DNA from 2 places in the Delftia sp. 60 genome. Region 2 is predicted to be linked to the other one. Evidence: predicted binding sites of a transcription regulator. Region 2 holds the regulator's gene; the other holds the start of a gene.
What was found. Region 2 encodes FNR, which switches genes on or off when oxygen is low (the NO sensors DNR and NnrR bind a similar motif). Its sites were predicted from a motif close to TTGATNNNNATCAA; they were not measured.
Positions count from the first base shown of each region.

Region 1: CLV01_RS02265 (hemerythrin domain-containing protein) is a predicted target of FNR. The motif match lies at 1,828-1,841, and genes of this name have one in related genera.

Region 1 covers NZ_PEFD01000001.1:500,063-503,613, forward strand. The annotation lists gene CLV01_RS02250 (ABC-type transport auxiliary lipoprotein family protein) at 1-402, shown strand, start outside; gene CLV01_RS02255 (CsbD family protein) at 705-923, shown strand; gene CLV01_RS02260 (hypothetical protein) at 1,068-1,655, shown strand; gene CLV01_RS02265 (hemerythrin domain-containing protein) at 1,902-2,402, shown strand; gene CLV01_RS02270 (MarC family protein) at 2,456-3,103, opposite strand; gene CLV01_RS02275 (dienelactone hydrolase family protein) at 3,293-3,551, shown strand, end outside.
Region 2 covers NZ_PEFD01000001.1:2,851,248-2,854,798, reverse strand. The annotation lists gene hemN (oxygen-independent coproporphyrinogen III oxidase) at 1-1,217, opposite strand, end outside; gene fnr (fumarate/nitrate reduction transcriptional regulator Fnr) at 1,380-2,099, shown strand; gene CLV01_RS12940 (hypothetical protein) at 2,181-2,468, opposite strand; gene CLV01_RS12935 (FixH family protein) at 2,648-2,962, opposite strand; gene ccoG (cytochrome c oxidase accessory protein CcoG) at 3,020-3,551, opposite strand, start outside.

The sequences.
Region 1 (3,551 bases), 2.4 Mb from region 2:
GAACTGCGCCCCTACCAGCTGGCGCGCTGGAGCCAGCCTCCGGCCCTGCTGCTGCAGCAGCGCCTGCGCAGCCAGCTGGGCGTGCAGCGCCCCGTGCTTGCCAGCAGCGAAAGCGTGGCCCAGCCGCGCCTGCAGGGCGCCGTGCCCACGCTGCTGCGCGTGGACATCGAAGAGTTCAGCCAGGTCTTTGACGCGCCCGGCTCCAGTGCCGGCGTCGTGCGCCTGCGCGCCACCCTGGTCGAGCAAAGCGGTGCCGTGGACCGCCTGCTGGGTCAGAAGCTCTTCGAGGTGCGCAGTCCTGCAGCTTCGGGCGATGCCGCAGGCGGCGCCCAGGCCCTGGCCAAGGCCACTGATACGGCCATTGCGCAGATCGATGCGTGGCTGGGGCAGCAGGGGCACTGAGCGGCTTCGGGCCACCCACGCCTCTTCTCTTTTTCCGTTCAAAAACAGCCGGTTGGTGCACTGCACCTTCCGGCTGTTTTTGTCTTTGCCTGACCCAGCGCTTCCCGCGCGTCCGTCAGGGGCTGTAGTCCCGATCCCACCGTCTCGGCTGCCCCTGGGACGACCGTCAACACTAGGTCCAGACTACGACGCGCAGCCCCCAGGTTTTTTACAGTGGAACCGTCGCTGATGCAGATCGCGGCTTTGAAAAAACAAGGCCTGATTGCACGGCGCTACTTCAACATCACTGAAAGGACCAAGCCATGAATGAAGACCGCATCAAGGGCAACTGGAAGCAATTCACCGGCAAGATCCGTGAGCAATGGGGCAAGCTCACCGATGACGATCTGGATGTGATCGCCGGCAAGCGCGAGCAATTCCTGGGCAAGCTGCAGGAGCGTCAGGGCCTGGCCCGCGACGCTGCCGAAAAGCAGCTGACCGACTGGCAAAAGCGCAACCCCGACTTCCGCTTCGAAGACTGACGGGGGTGGACTGCGGATGGGCTGGACGCCCTGGCCGGCGCCGCCATCCGCTCCTCGACAGCCAGCGTGCTTGAGGGCACGCACCAATGGCCCGCCGCCGCAGGCACCAAGGGCCGGTTCAGTACAAATACAAGGAGTTCCATCATGCAAACACCGCAACGCTTTCGCCATATGCTTTCCGCTGTCGCCTTGGGCCTGATGGCCTCCGGCGCCATGGCCATGACCAATGCGGAGCACACGGCCGCCAAGAACCAGATCGAGGCCGATTACAAGGCTGCCAAGGAACAGTGCAAGCCGCTCAAGGACAACGCCAAGGACGTCTGCGAGAAGCAGGCCAAGGGCCAGGAAAACGTGGCCAAGGCCGAACTGGAATCGCGCCGCAATCCTTCGCCCAAGAACAGCGAAAAGGCACTCAAGGCCAAGGCTGATGCGGACTACGACATCGCCAAGGAAAAGTGTGACGACCTCAAGGGCGACGCCAAGGATGTCTGCGTGAAGGATGCCAAGGCCGCCCACGTGCACGCCGTGGAAGCCGCCAAGGTGAACAAGGCCCAGGCCGAGCCCGCGTCCAACTCCGCAGCCAAGGCTGCCAACGTGGCCGAAACCCGCAAGGACGCTGCCGAGGAAACCCGCGAAGCCGACTACAAGGCTGCCAAGGCCCGTTGCGACACCATGAGCGGCGCTGCCAAGGACACCTGCGTGGCTGATGCCAAGCGGAAGTTTGGACAGTAAGCTCCCCCTGAGCGGCTGACGCCGCTTCCCCCTCTCGACTCGCTACGCGAGGGAGGGGGACGACGCCCTCGCCGCGAGGCGGCTCTTGCTTGGCGTCCCTGATGTTGGGGCGCGCCAGTTTTATCCGCCTTGACCAAGCCCCGCTCGCGGGGCTTTGCTGTTTTCGGGTTGGCTGATGTGGGTCAAACGGGTTGGGCGGTGCTGTTCCTAAGCTGCAGGCTTTCACGATGAAGGCAGGAGAAGCATATGGCCGTGCTGGAATGGAGCGGAGCGCTGGCATTGGAGTTGCCGGCCATGGACGAGGTGCATCAGGAGTTCGTCCTGCTGCTGGCCGAGGTGGAGGCGGCCGATGATGCGCAGCTGTGCACGCGCTGGGATGAGTTGATCGCGCATACGCAGGTGCATTTCGACCAGGAAGACCGCTGGATGCAGTCCACGCGCTTCACCAGCACCAACTGCCACAGCCTGCAGCACAAGGTGGTGCTGCAGGTGATGCGCGAGGGGGCGAGCAAGGCGGCGGCCGGTGATCTGGCCGTGATCCGCAGCATGGCGGGCGAGCTGGCGGCCTGGTTCGTGCACCATGCGCAGACCATGGATGCGGCGCTGGCCCTGCATCTGCGCAGTGCGGGCTTCGATCCCGCCACGGGCTCCCTGGCACACCCTGAGGCCTTGCCCGAGCAGCCCATCACGGGCTGCGGCGGTGCCTGCGACGGCAGCGCCGACCGCGCGCGGGCCGTGCCGGCCTGATCCGGCCTGAACCGATCTGAACCGGCAGTAAGGCCACCAGTCAGCCAGCCCGCTCAGGGCACGATCGCGGGCGATGCCAGGATGGGGAAGATCTTCACCAGCCCGCCCGCCATCACCTCCACGGCCAGGGCCGCGAGGATCAGGCCCATGAGCCGCGTCATCACGTTGATGCCGGTCTTGCCCAGCACGCGGGCGATCGGGTCGGCCAGCGAAAAGCAGACCATCACCACCAGCGCCACCACCACGCCATAGCCCACCAGGGCCAGGTGCTGCCAGATGGTGCGTGCCTGGTCGGCGTAGATCACCACGGTGGACATGGAGGCCGGCCCCGTCAGCAGCGGAATCGTCAGCGGCACCACGGCAATGCTGTTGCCCATGGCGGCCTTTTCCGCGCCAGCGACCAGCGTGGGCGCGTTGGGCCGTTCCTCGGCCGGGCGGGCGTTGAGCATGTTCATCGCGCTGATCAGCAGCAGCAGGCCGCCGCCCACCTGAAAGCTCTGCAGCGAGATGTTGAAGAAGTCCAGCACCTGCAGCCCGATGATGGCGCAGGCCGCGATCACGCAGAACGAGGCCAGCGCCGCCGTGCGAATGGTCTGCTGGCGCTGCTGGGCGCTGAATCCCTCGGTGTAGTGGATGAAGAAGGGGACGATGGCCAGCGGGTTGATGATGGCCACCAGCGTGATCAGCGGTTTGAGGTCCATCGCATTCCCTGTAGGTTGCCGCCGCCCACCTGTGCCCGGCGCTTGCCGGTACGCACGACTTTTCGTTCCATCGAATGTCTCCTGTGAAAGAATTGCCGCACGGGCCGGCCCGCCGCCATTACAGCATTGCGGGGCGCGTCCGCCCACCGGGAAATCACAACAGGTTCTCAGACAGAAAGGAACGCGGACATGGGCAGTTTTGTGCAGTTGACTTCGTTGGATGGCACGGCTTCGCCGGCCTGGGTGGCGCGGCCCGATGTGCCCGCGCGCGGTGCCGTCGTGGTGCTGCAGGAGATCTTCGGCGTCAACGCCCATATCCGCGCCGTGGCCGACCGCCTGGCAGCCCGCGGCTATGTGGCCGTGGCGCCGTCACTGTTCACGCGTGTCGAGGCCGGTGTGGACCTGGGCTACGGCGACGCCGACCGTGCCAAGGGCATGGCGCTGAAAT
Region 2 (3,551 bases):
TCGGGCGCGAAGTACTCGCGAAAGCCCAGCAGCCAGGCCTGCTCCATGGGCTCGAACAGCACGGCGCCCTGGCACATGATGGCCATGATGACGGCGCGGCGCACCAGGTCGTCGCGCGACAGCGCCAGGCCACGCACCACGGGCAGGTGGCTGGCGTCGATGGCGTCGTAGTACTCCTCCAGCGTCTTGGCGTTCTGGCTGTAGCTGGCACCCACCTTGCCGATGGCCGACACGCCCAGCGCAATCAGGTCGCAGTCGGGCTGGGTGCTGTAGCCCTGGAAGTTGCGGTGCAGCCGGCCCTGGCGCTTGGCCACGGCCAGCGAGTCCTCGGGCAGGGCGAAGTGGTCCATGCCCACGTAAACATAACCACCGTCCATGAACGCGGCGATGGAACGCGACAGCATGGCCAGCTTGTCGGCCCCCTGGGGCAGATCCTCGGCCGCAATGCGCCGCTGCGGCTTGAAGCGCTCGGGCAGGTGGGCATAGGCATAGAGCGCGATGCGGTCGGGCCGCAGCGCGTTGACCTGGGCCAGCGTGCGCTCGAAGGATTCGGGCGTCTGCTTGGGCAGGCCGTAGATCAGGTCCACGTTGATGGAGGCAAAGCCCAGCTGCCGCGCGGCCGCCACCAGCTCGAACACCTGCTCGGCCGGCTGCACGCGATGAACCGCGATCTGCACCTGTTCGTCAAAGTCCTGCACACCGAAGCTCAGGCGGTTGAAGCCCAGCTCCTTGAGCACGGCCAGGCGCTCGACGCTGACGGTGCGCGGATCGACCTCGATGGAGTACTCGCCACCCGGCTCCAGCTTGAAATGCTCGCGCAACAGGCCCATCAGCGTGCGCAACTCGTCGTCGGAGAAGAAGGTGGGCGTGCCGCCGCCCAGGTGCAGCTGGCTGACGGTCTGGCCCTTGCCGCAATGGGCAGTATGCAAGGCCATCTCGCGCGCCAGGTAGTCCAGGTAGACGGCGGCGCGATCGTGGTGGCGCGTCACGATCTTGTTGCAGGCGCAGTAGTAGCAAAGCGACTCGCAAAAGGGCACGTGCACATACAGCGACAAAGGCATGGCACGCGCTGCGGTACTCGATTTGCGTTGTTGCAGCGCCAGGATATAGTCCTCTGCACCAAAGGCCTCGACAAAGCGGTCGGCGGTAGGGAACGAGGTGTATCGGGGCCCCGGTACGTCAAAGCGACGCAGCAGCTCTGGGGTGACAGCGGTCATGGGTTTTTTCCTCTAATACCTCGACTGTGCCGCAGCACATCGGTCATGTCCTTGACTCATATCAAGAGTTGTTTGAGGGACTGCTGCGACAATTTGATCCAACTCATCGCAATCCACGAGGTCACCGCCGGCACGCTGTGTGCCGCTGATGTTTATCACTCCATGAACCTTCAGACCATCAAAGCCTCCTGCTCCAACTGCAACCTGCGCGAACTGTGCATGCCCATGGGCCTGGATGCCGAGCAGATGCAGCGCATCGACGACATCGTGGCCACGCGCCGCAAGGTCAAGCGCGGAGGCCTGCTGTTTCGCAACGGCGAGACATTCACCTCGCTGTACGCCATCCGCACCGGCTTCTTCAAGACCTGCGTGGCCACCGAGGACGGACGCGACCAGGTCACAGGCTTTCAGATGGCCGGCGAGATCATCGGCCTGGACGGCATCGTCAACGACCACCACACCTGCGATGCCGTCGCGCTGGAAGACGCCGAAGTCTGCGTCATGCCCTTCGACAAGCTGGAAGACCTGTCGCGCGAGGTCACGGCCCTGCAAAACCATGTGCACAAGGTCATGAGCCGCGAGATCGTGCGCGAGCACGGCGTGATGCTGCTGCTGGGCAGCATGCGCGCCGAAGAGCGCCTGGCCGCCTTCGTGCTCAACCTGGTGCAGCGCCTGCATGCGCGGGGCTTTTCCAAGTCCGAACTGGTGCTGCGCATGACGCGCGAGGAAATCGGCAGCTACCTGGGCCTGAAGCTGGAGACGGTGAGCCGCACCTTCTCCAAGTTCGCGGACGACAACATCATCGAGGTGCGCCAGCGCCATCTGCGCATCCTGGACACGGAGGCGCTCAAGCGCATCGTCAACAGCCAGCAGTGCCAGTGAGGCTGCAAGGGCGGCAAGCATTCATCCGCCAATGAACAAGGCCCGCGACAGCGGGCCTTGTTCATTGCGGCGGGCTCTCGCTCAGTCCCGCCCCAGCCCCTGCATGGCCAGGTCCGGGTCGGGCTCGGAGACCACGCCGTCATTGAGATCGCGGGCCGAGCGGCCCAGCATGGTGGTCATCAGGCTGGAGAGCATGGTCACGCCCCAGAAGGCAAAGAAGGCCAGCGTGTAGATGCCCTGGCGCGACCAGCCCAGGTCGCCGAGCCAATGCAGCTCCAGCGGGTCCACAAAGGCAAAAACCAGCATCTCCATCACGGCGGCTGCCAGAAAGGCAGGCCAGGCAATCCACATCCAGCGTTGGGCCAACATCAGCGATCTCCTTGTGCTGTCGAGGGGTCGCCTTCATTGTGCGCCGCGCCAACGCATGGCGCCAAGCCCCGCAGCGCCCTGCACGCCTGTAGGAAACCCTCACCCGTCGCGAATGCCGGAGATGCGATCCGCCATGCAAAAAGGCCGCGACTGCGGCCTCTTGCAGGGGTGCACGGCGATCAGCGGTCGGTGGGGTGATCGTGCGCGGGCGTGGCCGCATGGTTGCGGCCGGTGACGGCGGGCGCCATGCTCTTGGGCACTTCGCGCACGCCATCGGCACGCTCGTTGATCTTGATGCCGTTGCGGTAGTAGTCGGGGTCGATCACGGGATCGGCGCCATTGATGGCGATGATGGCCGTGATCACGGCAGCGACCACCACGGCCGCCGGGCCGGCCACCACCAGCCAGACATGGCCGAACTTCCACCAGGGCTTGCCGGCGTCGGGGTGCGAGGGAGCCTGCGCGGGCGCGGACACTGCGGGACTGGAAGACATGGGAAACCTCTTTCTTTCAGGCGGCAGGCGCGGACCGTGCCGCGCCTGCCAGGAACATCACCGGGGCACCAGGAAGACGGCCTTTTCGGACGCGCGTCCCGCGCCTGAATGCACGGCATCGATATCGAAGAATACGGTGTGCGAGCCCGGCTCGGCCGAACCGTAGGGAATCTGCAGGCGCGCCGCAATGCCGCGCGTCTCGGCCGGGCCGACCTCGACTTCCTGCTCGGACGCCAGCTCCAGCCCATCGAGGCCATGGGCGCTGATGCGGTAGCGCTGGGCCTGCTCGGTGGCATTCATGATCTGCAGGCGGTAGACATTCTCCAGCTTGCCGCCCGCCACGATGCGCGACAGCGAGGCGCGGTCGCGGATCACGTCCACCTTGACCGACTGGCGCAGCGCCAGGCTCACGATCATGGCCACGCTCAAGCCGATCAGCACGGCCGAGTAGATCAGCACGCGCGGACGGAAGATGCGGCGCAGCACCTGGGCACGCCGCCACAGGCCGGCCATGGCGTTCTGCGTGGTCAGGCGGATCAGGCCGCGCGGGTACTCCATCTTGTCCATGATGGAATTGCAGGCGTCTATG